DNA from 3 places in the Micromonospora xinjiangensis genome. Region 2 is predicted to be linked to each of the others. Evidence: riboswitches for the same ligand, from Rfam matches in the RefSeq annotation. Region 2 holds a riboswitch; each other region holds the start of a gene.
The links. Region 2 has a riboswitch for cyclic di-AMP ahead of SM573_RS16455 (transglycosylase family protein). Riboswitches for the same ligand answer to the same signal wherever they lie in the genome.

Region 1 (4,130 bases), on a different contig from region 2:
CCACCCGCCGCGCGACTGTCGTACGCCCGCCCTGCCAGCGCATCCGCTCTTCCCGAGGTAGCGACATGGAGAAGACCGTCCTCTACCAGTTCCTCATCGAGGTGCCGCAGGCCGCCGCCATCTGGTCCGCCCTGCTGGTGCTGGCCCTGATCGTGCTCACCGTGCTGGTCGCCCGTCCCGAGCGCGACCGGCCGGAGGGCGACCCGTCGGTCCCCGCGGCGGCGACCGACCGTGAGCTGGCCGTGGCCGAGGCGGCCGACCTGCGCCGGTACGCCGAGGAGGTGGCCGTGGCCGCCTCCGGCGCGGCGCAGACCGCCCGCCGGCGACGCGCCGAGTGGCTGACCGCCCAGACGGAGCTGGAGCGGGCCTGGGCCGCGTACGACGAGGCGGAGACGGTCGCCCGCCGTTTCGCCGGCGCGGGTGCCCTGCCCACACCGCGTACGCCCCACACGCCGGCCGAGTACGCGGCGCGGGAGCGGTACCTGCACCGCGCGGCCACGGCGGCGCACTGGCGGGGCGAGCTGAGCCTTCGCCAGCTCGGTGAGGTGTTCGGGCACCGCGACGGGTGGGATCCCCGGCTGCATCCGGTGGAGCAGGAGGTGCGGCTGGCCCGGGTGGTCCGCGACAGCCGGCTGGCCGACTACCGGGCCGCGCAGGAGCGGGAGCGGTCCGCCTGGCGGGGCGCCGACCTCGCCGCCGAGGCGGCCCGGGCCCTCGCCGCCGAGGCGTATGCGGCGGCGGCGCGGCTGCACCCGGCCCGGATGTCGGCACCGGCCGTGGCCCCCGCCGTCTCGGCGCCCCCGTCCACGGCCCGCTGGCGCCCCGCCCGCGTCGGCTGACACCGGGCGGCGAGGACGACCGCCGGATCGGGGCCGTCGGCGACGCCGGTCGACGCACGCCGATCGGGCACCCGGCAGATCCGATGACCATTCACCCGGTTTGAGTGATAAGACCGATTTTTGCCGAGTGAGCCCCGTCACATGTCTCCGAAAACGGTCAGCACGGCTCAGCCGGGCGCAATTGTCCCCGGCTTCCCGCACGGTTCCCGCCGGCCTGTCCCGTACCGCCCCTCGGGCGCCGACGAAACCGCTCGTCCCATTGAGTCACGTCAGCGTCCCCACGCCCGGAAAAATTGTGCCCGCGACCAGGTTTAAGCAGGTGGGACGGGGTTGGCAGGCTCCACGCCGACCAGTACTGTCGGCCCGTCCGGTGCGGTAACCGATCGCAAGAGGCGACGCCGCGCCGACCTGCCTAATCGTGATTTCACGAGCCGGGGACCCACTTGCACGTCCGGGGTGAATCCGCGAGCCACGGCCCGCGGTAGGGCGATCTTCCCGCCCGAATCCGTCAGCTAACCCGGTAGGCGGTGTCGGAAGGAGTTCCATCCTCGTGCAGCACGAACCCACCCCTCGGCCCTCGCCGACCCTCCACGGCACCGCGGTGCCCACGCCCAGCCGCTCCGTAGCGGCGCTCTGATCCCGGCACCCGCGATGTCCCGCCCGGCCCACCGGGCGTTTCCCTGAGCGATCCCACAGCCGCGGACGGCACGGTCCGCGCGATGACGCACACCCGATTCCGGTCGGCGCGATCGCTCACCCCCCGATCCGTGGAGGAACTGTGAAGCACACCCTGAAGCGTCAGCTCCGTCGACTGGCCACCCAACGCCCGTACCAGGTCGCCGCCGCCTCGGCCGCCGCGCTGGTGCTGGCGACCACCACCGGCGCGCTGATCGGCACCGCCGACGACGCGCCCGCCGCGCAGGGCGCCTCTACCGCGGTCGCGGAGCTGCGCAGCGACGTCAGCGCCGCCTCGCGGGGCGAGGCGCGGATCGCGACCCCGGCCGACAGCGCCCCCGCGACCAGCGCTCCCGCCTCGCCGAGCGCCTCGCCCGAGGCGAAGAAGAAGGCCGCTGACCCGGACCTGACCCGCAAGCCGTCGCCGCCCAAGCCGCCGGCGAGCAAGGTGCTCGACTACGACTACCAGGCGCAGACCACCTACTACTACTGCGGGCCCGCCGCCACGCGGAACGCGCTGAGCGCGGCCGGCATCGAGCGCAGCCAGGACGATCTGGCCGCGCAGCTGGGCACCACCGAGATGGGCACCAACTCGGCCGAGGACACCACCCGGGTGCTGAACGCGGTCGTCAAGGGCAACCCCTACCGGACCCGGATGTTCCCGACCGCGCCCAGCCCGGCACAGATGGACCAGCTCCAGGCTGACGTGGTCAAGGCCGTGACCGACGGGCGCGGCGTGGTCGCGAACATCGCCGGTGACGCGGTCGACGTCGACGGCGGCTGGCACTCGTTCCCCGGCGGGCACTACATCGCCGTGGTGGGCTACCGGGACCAGGGCCGCACGGTCAAGATCGCCGACTCGGCGAACCCGGCGGTGCCGTCGTACTGGATCACCACCATCGACCTCGCGAACTGGATGACCACGCGCGGCTACTCCGCCTGACCACCGCGCTCACCTCGGGCGCCGGCACCCCGACGGGGGCCGGCGCCCGACGTCGTCCATCGCCGGCTGTCGGATGTTCACCACTCGCCCGCGTACCGCGCCGGTGGCACACTGCCGACCATGGTCGACGACACCCCTGCCCCCACGGCGGGCGAGCCGCTTCTCCTGCTGCTGCACGGGATGGGCGCCACCGGCGCCGTCTGGCAGCCCTGGGCGCCCCTGCTGCGGCGCCGGTGGGGCGGACGCTGGCTCGCGCCGGACCTGGCCGGGCACGGCTCGTCGCCGTCGCTGCCGGCGTACTCGTTCACCGCGCTGGCCGAGCGGGTGGCCGCCGCGCTCACGCCGACCGACCGGCTGGTCGTGCTGGGGCACTCGCTCGGCGGAGTGGTCGGGCTGACCCTCGCCGCGCGTGGCGCCGGGCTTCCCGTGGTGGCGGTCGTGGGTCTCGGCATCAAGGCGGTCTGGTCGCCGGCCGAGCTGGCGAAGACGCGCGAGCTGGCCGCGCGACCCGTCGCGTGGTTCGCCGGCCGCGACGAGGCGGCCCAGCGTTACCTGCGGGTCTCCGGCCTGGCCGGGCTGCTCGACGCGGACCATCCGGCGGTCGCGGCCGGGCTGCGCGAGGTTGACGGGCGCTGGCGACTGGCCATGGACCCGGGCGCGTTCGCCGTGGGCGAGCCGGATCTGCCGTCGCTGCTGGCCGCCACCGACGTGCCGGTCCTGCTGGCGCGCGGCGAGCACGACCCGATGGTCACCGACGAGCAGCTCGCGCGTCTCGGGGTGCCGGTGCGGACGCTGCCCGGGCTCGGGCACAACGCGCACGTCGAGGACCCGGAGGCGGTGCTGGCGCTGGTCGAACCGTACCGCTGAGACCGGACCGGTCAGGCGGTGGGGGACAGGGGCGCCGGGTCCGACTCCACGGGCCGCCCGATCCGCGGCGCGTGCGGGCTCCAGCCGGCCCCCAGCTCCCGCCGGGCGGCCTCCAGGAACGCCTCGGCGTACGAGTCGGCCGGGAAGTCGCCCAGGTAGCGCCGGCGGGTGGCCCAGCGCTGGGCGGCCAACGTGTCGGCACCGAGCAGTTGGTCCAGCACCTCGTCGAGGTTGGCCATGTCCCGCCGCAGCACGTAGCCCGCGGCGGCCAGCGGGAACCGGTCGGTGAACGCGTCGCCGTCGGCGCCCATGTCGGTCACCGCGAACGGCTTGCCCGAGTAGAGGTAGTCCGAGATCACCCCGGAGACGTCGGAGACCAGCGCGTCGGACCGGTTCACGCACTCCACGAGGCTCAGCTCGCGGCCGGCCGCGGCACCCCAGAGATGCTGGCGGCCGGTCTGCGCCCGATCGGCCGCCAACAGCTCCGTCAACCGGCCGAGCTGCCGGGCCGAGACGGGATTCTGCGTGGTGTACGGGTGGGCTCTCAGGATCACCGTGACCCCCCGGTACAGCAGCCGGCGCAGCAGCGGCTCGGCGACCGGCAGGGAGCAGTAGTCGGCGTCCGCGTGGTGCCCCGTCCACGTCGGCGTGTAGAGCACGGTGCGCGGCCCGTCGGCGGACCGCGGCCGCGGGCGCACCTCGATCGACTCGACCTGCGGCCGGCCGACCACCACGAACTTCTCCGCCGGGATGTCCACCCCGGCCCGGGCGTACCGGTCGATCGCCGCCTGGCCGGCCACGAAGAT
Region 2 (4,130 bases):
CGCGCACCGGCCGAGCGGCTGCCCTGGCGCCGCCCGCCGGTCACCCGGGGGCCGCCGCGCTGGCCGGCGCCGCTCAGCTCCTGCGTCACCGGTCATCGGCGGCGGCGCCCCGGGGCTGCCCGGTGCGCCCGGTCGGGAGGTAGCCCCGGTGTCCGAGGCGCGCCGACGCCCCGCCGTTACGCCGCGGAGGCGCTCGTCTCCGCCCCCCGTACGTGGGCGGTCGTGCCGCGGCGCGCCGCGGGCACCACCGAGGCGCCGGCCCAGCCGGCGGCGGCATCCCGAGCGAACGGGGTGGTCGGCTCCTCCGCGCCCTCGCCCTGGGCCGCCCGCAACGCGCGTTGCGCGTTGTTCCACGCCGTGCACGGCCACGCCTCGCCCGCGCAGAGCAGGTTGCGGCAGCCGCCCTCGCCGTCGGGTTCGTGCGCGTCGGCCACCTCGAGGGCGAGCTTCCACAGCAGCGGGTCACTCACCCCCTCGGGGCGGTCTGTGACGGCATCGCTACGGCTTGTCTCGGACATGGTCGTCCCCCCTGGGATTCGTGTGCCGCCCTACCTTCACCACTGCGTCCCCCCGGTAAACCACGACTGGGGCGGCACTTCTGCCGTGGTCTCCGCCCGGATTCTCGCCGACCCCCCTGACGTCCTCCAGGCATGCTGGTCGTCATGTCGCAGTCATCACGCCGCGACAGGCTGGTTGACCGGCCACTATCACCATCCGTCACCCGTCACGCGGCGCACGGTGACGGCGGGGTGCGGCGGTGTGCCTGCGACGGCACTGCGCGCGGCCGGGGATGGGTGGCGCCCACGGGCCGCCTGCTGGAGGCCGGTCAGGCGCGGTGACCGATCACCGCCCCGTTGGCGCCCGGCGCGTCGAAGGGCACCGTACGGACGTCGACGAACCCGGCGTCGGTGAGCCAGGCGGCGTACTCGGCCGCGGAGTAGTTCCTGCCGCCCTCGGTCTCGACGAGCATGTTCATGCCCATCAGCGCGGCCTCCGGCGGGCCGGTGCGCTCGTCGTTCAACAGCAGTTCGCAGACGACCAGCGCACCGCCGGGTGGAAGCGCCGCGTGGCACCGGGCCAGCAGCGCCCGGTTGGTGGGCTCGTCCCAGTCGTGCAGGATCATGCTCAACAGGATCACGTCGTGACCCTCCGGCAGCGCCGGGTCGGCGAGGAAGTCGCCGGGCAGCGCCTCGATCCGACCGGTCAGGCCGGCGGCCGAGATCTGCTCCTCGGCGCGGAGGCAGACGTGCGGCAGGTCCAGGACGGTCGCCCGCAGGTCCGGCAGGCGGCGGCAGAGCTCGATCGGGAACGCCGCGGCGCCGCCGCCCACGTCCAGCAGCCGACGGTACGGGCCGAAGTCGTACGCCTCGGCGAGGGCGCGCGCGGTGAAGCTGGAGGTGGAGTACATGGCGTCCCAGAACTGGGCGATCATTTCGGGATCGCTCGTGTCGAACATCGACTGCTGGGTGGCCGGGTCCCAGGTGAGCGGCCGGTCGGTGCGCAGCGCGTCGGCGATGCGGTGCCACGGCAGGTACGTGCGCAGGTCGGAGTATCTGACCTGCCCCCCGAAGTAGTACGGGCGACCCTCGACCAGGAACTGCTCGGCCAGTTCGGAGTTGCGGTATCCGTCGCCGGCCCTGCGCAGCAGGCCGAGCGAGGCGCAGGCGGCCAGCAGCATGTCGGCCGGGCGCTCGGCCAGCCCGAACTCGGCCGCGGCCTCGTCGACGGTGATGGTCCGTCCGCCCGCGAGTCGGGTGAACAGGCCGAGCTCCACGCCGACCGCGAGGGTCTTGAAACCCCAGACGCCGGCGACGAGACGCATGAGAGGAGTGGGACTGAGCATCGATACATAAGATCATGGATGGGCGGCCCGGTGGGTGCGCCGCGGCGGCCGCAGCACACCTCCCGCGGGCCCGCAACTGGAGAAACGGCGCTCCCGTGTGGACCGGTGAACAACTTCACAGGCAGTGGGCGATCGACCTGAACGGTGCCTAACGTCGATCGGGTTCGCCAACGTGGACACCGCGACCGGTAACGCCAAATCCTGCCGCCGGTCGTCGGCACTCGTGATTCAGGCAGGAGCGGGGGACCCACCGTTCCTCGGCGCCACCGGCCTCCCGTGCCGGGCGCCTCGGGGTGAAGCCGCCCATCCGCGGCCGGGCTCCTCAGCCCGAACCCGACAGCTCACCTCGCCGGCGTGGAGGAAATCCATGTCATCTTCGTACAACGCCCGTCACCGGGCCGTGACCGCCCGTCGCGCCGCCGTCGGCACGCTGGCCGCAGGCGCGGTCACCGGCGCCGTCGCACTCTTCGGCGCGGCGCCCGCCCAGGCCGCGGTCAACTGGGACGCCATCGCCCAGTGCGAGTCCGGCGGCAACTGGCACATCAACACCGGCAACGGTTACTACGGTGGCCTGCAGTTCTCCCAGAGCACCTGGGCGGGTTACGGCGGCAAGAAGTACGCCGCCCGCGCCGACCTCGCCACCCGTGGCGAGCAGATCGCGATCGCCGAGAAGGTGCTCGACGGCCAGGGCATCGGTGCCTGGCCGACCTGCGGCAAGAAGGCCGGCGCGACGTCCTCGAAGTCCACCTCGAAGTCGTCCAAGTCCACCTCGAAGTCGTCGAAGTCCACCGCGAGGTCGACGTCGAAGCCGTCGCCCGAGCCGGAGCGCTCCAGCGGCGGCGAGAAGTCGACCACCCGTGGTGAGCGGCCCGCCGCGACCGGCCACACGTACGTGGTCCAGCCGGGCGACACCCTCTCGCAGATCGCCGAGGCGCGCCACGTGGCCGGTGGCTGGCACGCCCTGTACGAGCGGAACGAGCGCGTGGTCGGCGACGACCCCGGCCTGATCTTCCCCGGTCAGCGCCTCAGCCTCTGATCGGCTCGACCGCGACGGCCGGGGGCCCGCGATCCCGCGAGTCCCCGGCACGGCCGGGTCCGCGCCGCCGGGCGGCGTGCCCAGCCCGCGTCCCGGCAGGTTGAGCACACGTGCGCACCACCACGATCGGCGACGTGCGGCTCCTGCTGCCGGACCTCCACCCCGACGACCTCGACAGCGTGACCGAACTGACCGACGGGCTCACCGAGGCCCTCGTCGAGGGCGCGTCCCGACCCGGTGCGCGACTGGAGGGTGTCCGCGTCCGCAGCAGTCGCATCGCCGGTGCGGACCTCAGCGGGGCCACCTGGGAGACCGGCGGCCTGCACGGCTGCGAGATTGCCCGCACCGATTTCTCCGGCGGCGCGCTGACCGGTGTCACCATCGAGCGCTGTGTGATCACCGGCTCCCGGTTCACCGGCGCGGAACTCACCGACGTACGCCTGAAGGACGTCCTGTTCGACGGCTGCCGGTTCGACTACGCCACCTTCCAGCGCGTCACCGCCGCCGGCTCGGTCGCCCTCACCGACTGCACCCTCGCGGACGCCACCTGGTCGACCTGCCGCCTGCCGGGCATCGCGCTGCGCTCCTGCGACCTGACCGGCCTGGACCTGCGCTCCTGCCAACTCACCGGCGCCGACCTGCGGGGCAATCGCCTTTACGGGCTCAGGACGCCCCTGGACAACCTGCGCGGTGTGGTCCTCGGCGAGGATCAGCTTCCGGACCTCACGCGGTTGACCGTCGGCGCCCTCGACCTCACCGTGCGCCAGGATTGACGCCGAGGAGGCATCGCGCGACGACGACCGGCTCCCACTCGTCCCGTGAAACCGGAGCTGATCGTCCACGCGGCCGTGCTCCCCGTCCGGGCAGGCGGTCAGCGGGGAGCACCCCCGAAGTCGATCTCGTTGCCGTCCGGGTCCCGGTATCTCGCCTTCCGGACACCGTTGGGGTAGGTCTCCCGATGCGCGGGCTCCAGCCCTCGCGCGCTCGCCTCGGCCACGCGGGCGTCGAAGTCGTCGACGAAGACGGTGTGCAGTGCGTGACCGGCGCGCTCCGGCCGGTGCTCGACGAAGACGAACCGGTGCTCGGCCAGCTCCCACACCGCCTCGGTGTCGCTGGCCACGAACGTCGGCGGCGACCCGAGCAGCCGCTCGTACCACTCGATTGCCCGCGCGTAGTCGGCGACGGGGATGCCCGCGAAAAGATCGACAGCCATGGTGTCAGGCTAGGGCCGGCCCCCGACATCGCACGGTG
Region 3 (4,130 bases), on a different contig from region 2:
CCGAGGCGGGGTTCTGGAACCACGCCTTCTGGCCGAGGTACCAGATCGCGGTCCAGTCGCCGCGCACCTCGGCCACCGCGTACGTCTGCCCCGCCGAGGCGCGGGCGCCGTGGTCGGAGACGTACATGGTGTTCGGCGTGCCGTCCGGGCGCTCGCCGAGGTCGTTGACGAGCGGGGCGTCGTGGCTCGGCGCGCTGTGCAGGACCACCGCGGAGGAGCCGCGCAGCGGGCAGGGCTCGGCGGGCGGCGGCGGGGTCGGCACGCCGGGCGGCTGCTGGTTGCAGCCCTGGAGGGCCGGCCGGTTGGTGTCGAAGTCGGGGTCGATGGTGACCAGGCCGGTCCGCGCGGTGCCGGTGGTCCGGAACGGCGCCTTCAGCAGGTCGAAGTAGTGCGACCAGTCCCAGTACGGGCCCGGGTCCCAGTGCATGCCGGCGACGGTCGAGGCCACCGTGCCGGGCACGTTGTCGTGGCCGATGATGTGCTGGCGGTCCAGTGGAATGTGGAACTTGTGGGCCAGGTACCGGACCAGCTTCGCCGAGGTGCGGTACATCGCCTCGGTGTACCAGGTGCCGTGACCGGCGAAGCCCTCGTGCTCGATGCCGATCGACTTGGCGTTGACGTACCAGTTGCCGGCCTGCCAGCCGACGTCCTTGGCCTTGACGTGCTGGGCCACGTGGCCGTCCACCGAGCGCAGCGTGTAGTGCCAGCCCAGGTAGTCCGCTCGCTTCACCAGGTCGACGCTCGGGCCGTAGTACCCCTCGGTGTCGTGGATGACGATGTACTCGATCTTCTGCTGGGCCGGTCGGTTACCCAGGTCGTGGTTGCCGTAGTCGCCGGCGCCCGGGCCGTACTGCTCGTACGGGGCCGGGATCCACTCGCAGCCGAGGCCGACGGGGCACTCCAGCCCGTCGGGCCGCTCCGCCCGGCGCAGCCCGAGCCGGTGCAGGGTGTCCGCCCGCACCGTCACCGCCTGGGCGGCGAGGGTGACCTGGTGACCGTCGTCGGTCCGACGGCTCGCGCCCGCGCGGATCTGGTCGTACACCTCGTCGGCGAAGGCGGTGGCGGTCGCCTCGGTGTCGGCGCCCGAGTAGCGGGCCACCGCGCCGTACCAGGCCCCCGCGTCGGTTCCGGTGCCGACCGGGCCGCCCAGCTCCCTCTGGTACGCGGCGAGCAGCGCGGCGCCCCCTCGGATGTTGGTGGCCGGGTCGGCGCGCAGCGCCTCGACCGGCGCCCCGGTGAGCGCGGCGGCGGCCTGGAGCGTCTGCAGCGCGGCGGCGGGCGCCCTGTCGGCCCCCGCGGCTCCCGCCGGTGCGTCCACGGTCATCGGGCGGGACGTGTCCCCGCGCGGGTCCTCTCCCTCGTCGACGTGGAAGCCGGAGGGCAGGCTCGCGACGTGGGCCGCGTCGGTGAGGTGCAGCGGGCCGTAGCCGCCGCTGGTGCTCGGCGTGCCGGCGTGGGTGTCCCATCTGGACTCCAGGTACGAGACGCCGAGCAGGACGCTCTCCGGCACGCCGTACTCCGCCGCCGCGGCGGCGTACTGCTGCTGTCGGTCACCGCCCGACGGGGCGCCGGCGAGCGGGGCGGCGCCGGCCGGAACGCCGGCGAGGGGCACGGCCACGGTGGCGGCGACCAGCGCGGTGGCGAGCAGGCCACGCCTGCCCCTGGACATGGTGGGAAGGTGCATCGAACCCCCAGGAATGGACGGGTCAGGTATTTGTCACCTTCACTCCGTCACCGCACCGGGGTCAATACCTTTCCGTCGTCGGACCGAATTCGAAGAAAACTTTCGACATCGCACCGGCCGTCCGCCGACGTGGTGGCGAGCACGGAGTGTCACGGCGCGAAGGGTTGCGGATCAATAACGGGGCTCTCTAGTCTGGTCAATCGTCGGCCCGGTAGCAGGTCCGTCCAACCCGGGCGGTAACGGTCCGACACCGCCGAGTCGCTCGACGAGCGAGCCGGGGACCCAGGTTCCCGGGGTGAATCCGCAGCCAATGCGGTAGGGCGCCTCCCTTCCCGCCCGAACCCGTCAGCTAACCCGGTAGGCGGTCAGGAAGAAGGAGTACGGAGCCCGGTGGCCCACCATGCCCCGCGGCCGCCGTCGATCGGGCCGGTGACCGCCGGCCCCTCGACGGACGCGCCGCGTTCCCGCTGGTCCCGCTTCACCACCGCCCTCGCCGCCCTCGTCGGCGTTGCCGTCATCCTGACCGGCAGCGCGACAGCGGCCCACGCCGACCCGTCGATCGCCGAGATCGAGCGCCAGATCGACGAGGACTGGAACAAGCTCGAGCCCGTCATCGAGCAGCACAACGCCACCCGCCAGGCGCTCGCCGCCAAGCGCACGCAGGCCGACGCGTTGGCCGACCGGATCAAGCCCCTGCAACTCCAGGTCGACCAGGCTATGAACGAGGTCGGCGCGCTCGCGGTACGGGCGTACAAGGGCGAGGACGTCTCCACCGTCAACGCCGTGCTGGGCAGCCGTAGCCCCGGCGAGCTGGTCGGCCAACTGGAGCTGCTCGACCGGTTCGCCCACAGCCGGCAGCAGGGTGTGCGGCAGGTGGCCGACCTGCGCGACGAGTTGATGCGCCAGAAGGCCCCGCTCGACGCCCTGGTCGCCCAGCTGACCCGGGCCGAGGCCCAGTTGGCGGCGAAGAAGAAGCAGATCAACGCCGAGATCGACCGGCTGCAGAAGCTGCGGATCAAGGTGTACGGCAACGGTGGCGGCGGCCCGCTGCGGCCCGCCCCGTGCCCGGCCACCTACCCGGGCGGGCCGGCCGGAGTGGCGGTCAAGTTCGCCTGCGCGCAGATCGGCAAGCCGTACGTCTGGGGCGCCGAGGGCCCCGACGCGTACGACTGCTCGGGCCTGGTGCTCGCGGCCTGGGCCAAGGCCGGTGTCGCCCTGCCCCACAACGCGGCCCAGCAGCGGCGGGTGACGAAGACGGTGAGCCGGGCGGACCTACGCCCCGGTGACCTCGTCTTCTACTACAGCGACCTGCACCACGTGGGCATGTACGTCGGCGGCGGCTGGGTGGTCCACGCCTCGCAGGCCGGGGTGCCGATCAAGATGAAGAAGGTCGACGACGGCCCCATCCACAGCTTCGGCCGGCCGGGCTGACGCGTACGCCGAGAAGGGGGCCCGCTCCGACCCCGGAGCGGGCCCCCTTCTCGTGGTGTCAGCGGGTCGGCCAGGTGCGCCAGTTCTGCCAGGACCGGCTCGGGGTCGGGCCGCGCTGCCCCTGGTAGCGCGAGCCGTAGACCGCCGAACCGTAGGGGTGCTCGGCCGGCGAGGAGAGCCGGAAGATGCAGAGCTGCCCGATCTTCATGCCCGGCCAGAGCGTGATGGGCAGGTTGGCCACGTTCGACAGCTCCAGCGTCACGTGGCCGGAGAAGCCGGGGTCGATGAAGCCCGCGGTGGAGTGGGTGAGCAGGCCGAGCCGGCCGAGGCTCGACTTCCCCTCCAGCCGCCCGGCCAGCTGGTCGCCGAGCGAGATCACCTCGAGCGTCGAGGCGAGCACGAACTCGCCGGGGTGCAGCACGAACGGCTCTCCGTCGGGGACCTCGACCACGGAGGTCAGGTCGTCCTGCTGCCGGGCCGGGTCGATGTGCGTGTAGAGGTGGTTGTTGAAGACCCGGAAGAGCCGATCGAGACGGACGTCGATGCTGGACGGCTGGACCAGGGTGGGCTCGAACGGCTCCAGCCCGAGCGTGCCGGCCTTGATCTCGGTGACCAGGTCGCGGTCGGAGAGCAGCATCGCACCACCATAGCGAGGCTTCCTCGAAGGTCCCCATCCGGTGCGGGTGACCAGCGCGTCGCGGTCGCTCCTCGTACATTTGTTCGATAGAATGCCCACATGGCTTCCTGGTCCGAATTCGCCGCTGACGAGCCCCGGCTCGCCGACGGGATCCGCGTTCTCATGCAGCAGTACGGTCCGGGCTTCGGCTATCTGGCCACGGTCCGTGCCGACGGCGGGCCCCGGGTGCACCCGGTGTCACCGGTGATCACCGACGAGGGTCTCTTCTGCTTCATCATCGACTCGCCCAAGCGGCGTGACCTGGAGCGCGACGGCCGCTACGCGCTGCACTCCTTCCCGCCGGAGGAGAGCGACGACGAGGCGTACGTCGCCGGCCAC

Region 1: it holds a riboswitch for cyclic di-AMP, as region 2 does, so the genes downstream of both, SM573_RS29075 (C39 family peptidase) here and SM573_RS16455 (transglycosylase family protein) in region 2, are expected to answer to the same signal.
Region 3: it holds a riboswitch for cyclic di-AMP, as region 2 does, so the genes downstream of both, SM573_RS13110 (C40 family peptidase) here and SM573_RS16455 (transglycosylase family protein) in region 2, are expected to answer to the same signal.

What each region holds. Positions count from the first base shown of each region.
Region 1 covers NZ_JAXCFO010000012.1:138,898-143,027, reverse strand. The annotation lists gene SM573_RS29080 (hypothetical protein) at 66-839, shown strand; cyclic di-AMP (ydaO/yuaA leader) riboswitch at 1,239-1,381, shown strand; gene SM573_RS29075 (C39 family peptidase) at 1,618-2,457, shown strand; gene SM573_RS29070 (alpha/beta fold hydrolase) at 2,578-3,324, shown strand; gene SM573_RS29065 (CDP-glycerol glycerophosphotransferase family protein) at 3,336-4,130, opposite strand, start outside.
Region 2 covers NZ_JAXCFO010000004.1:222,186-226,315, forward strand. The annotation lists gene SM573_RS16445 (hypothetical protein) at 177-518, opposite strand; gene SM573_RS16450 (methyltransferase) at 827-1,843, opposite strand; cyclic di-AMP (ydaO/yuaA leader) riboswitch at 2,026-2,212, shown strand; gene SM573_RS16455 (transglycosylase family protein) at 2,211-2,879, shown strand; gene SM573_RS16460 (pentapeptide repeat-containing protein) at 2,990-3,652, shown strand; gene SM573_RS16465 (VOC family protein) at 3,751-4,092, opposite strand.
Region 3 covers NZ_JAXCFO010000003.1:269,554-273,683, forward strand. The annotation lists gene SM573_RS13105 (N-acetylmuramoyl-L-alanine amidase) at 1-1,669, opposite strand, end outside; cyclic di-AMP (ydaO/yuaA leader) riboswitch at 1,926-2,062, shown strand; gene SM573_RS13110 (C40 family peptidase) at 2,075-3,115, shown strand; gene dcd (dCTP deaminase) at 3,174-3,752, opposite strand; gene SM573_RS13120 (pyridoxamine 5'-phosphate oxidase family protein) at 3,852-4,130, shown strand, end outside.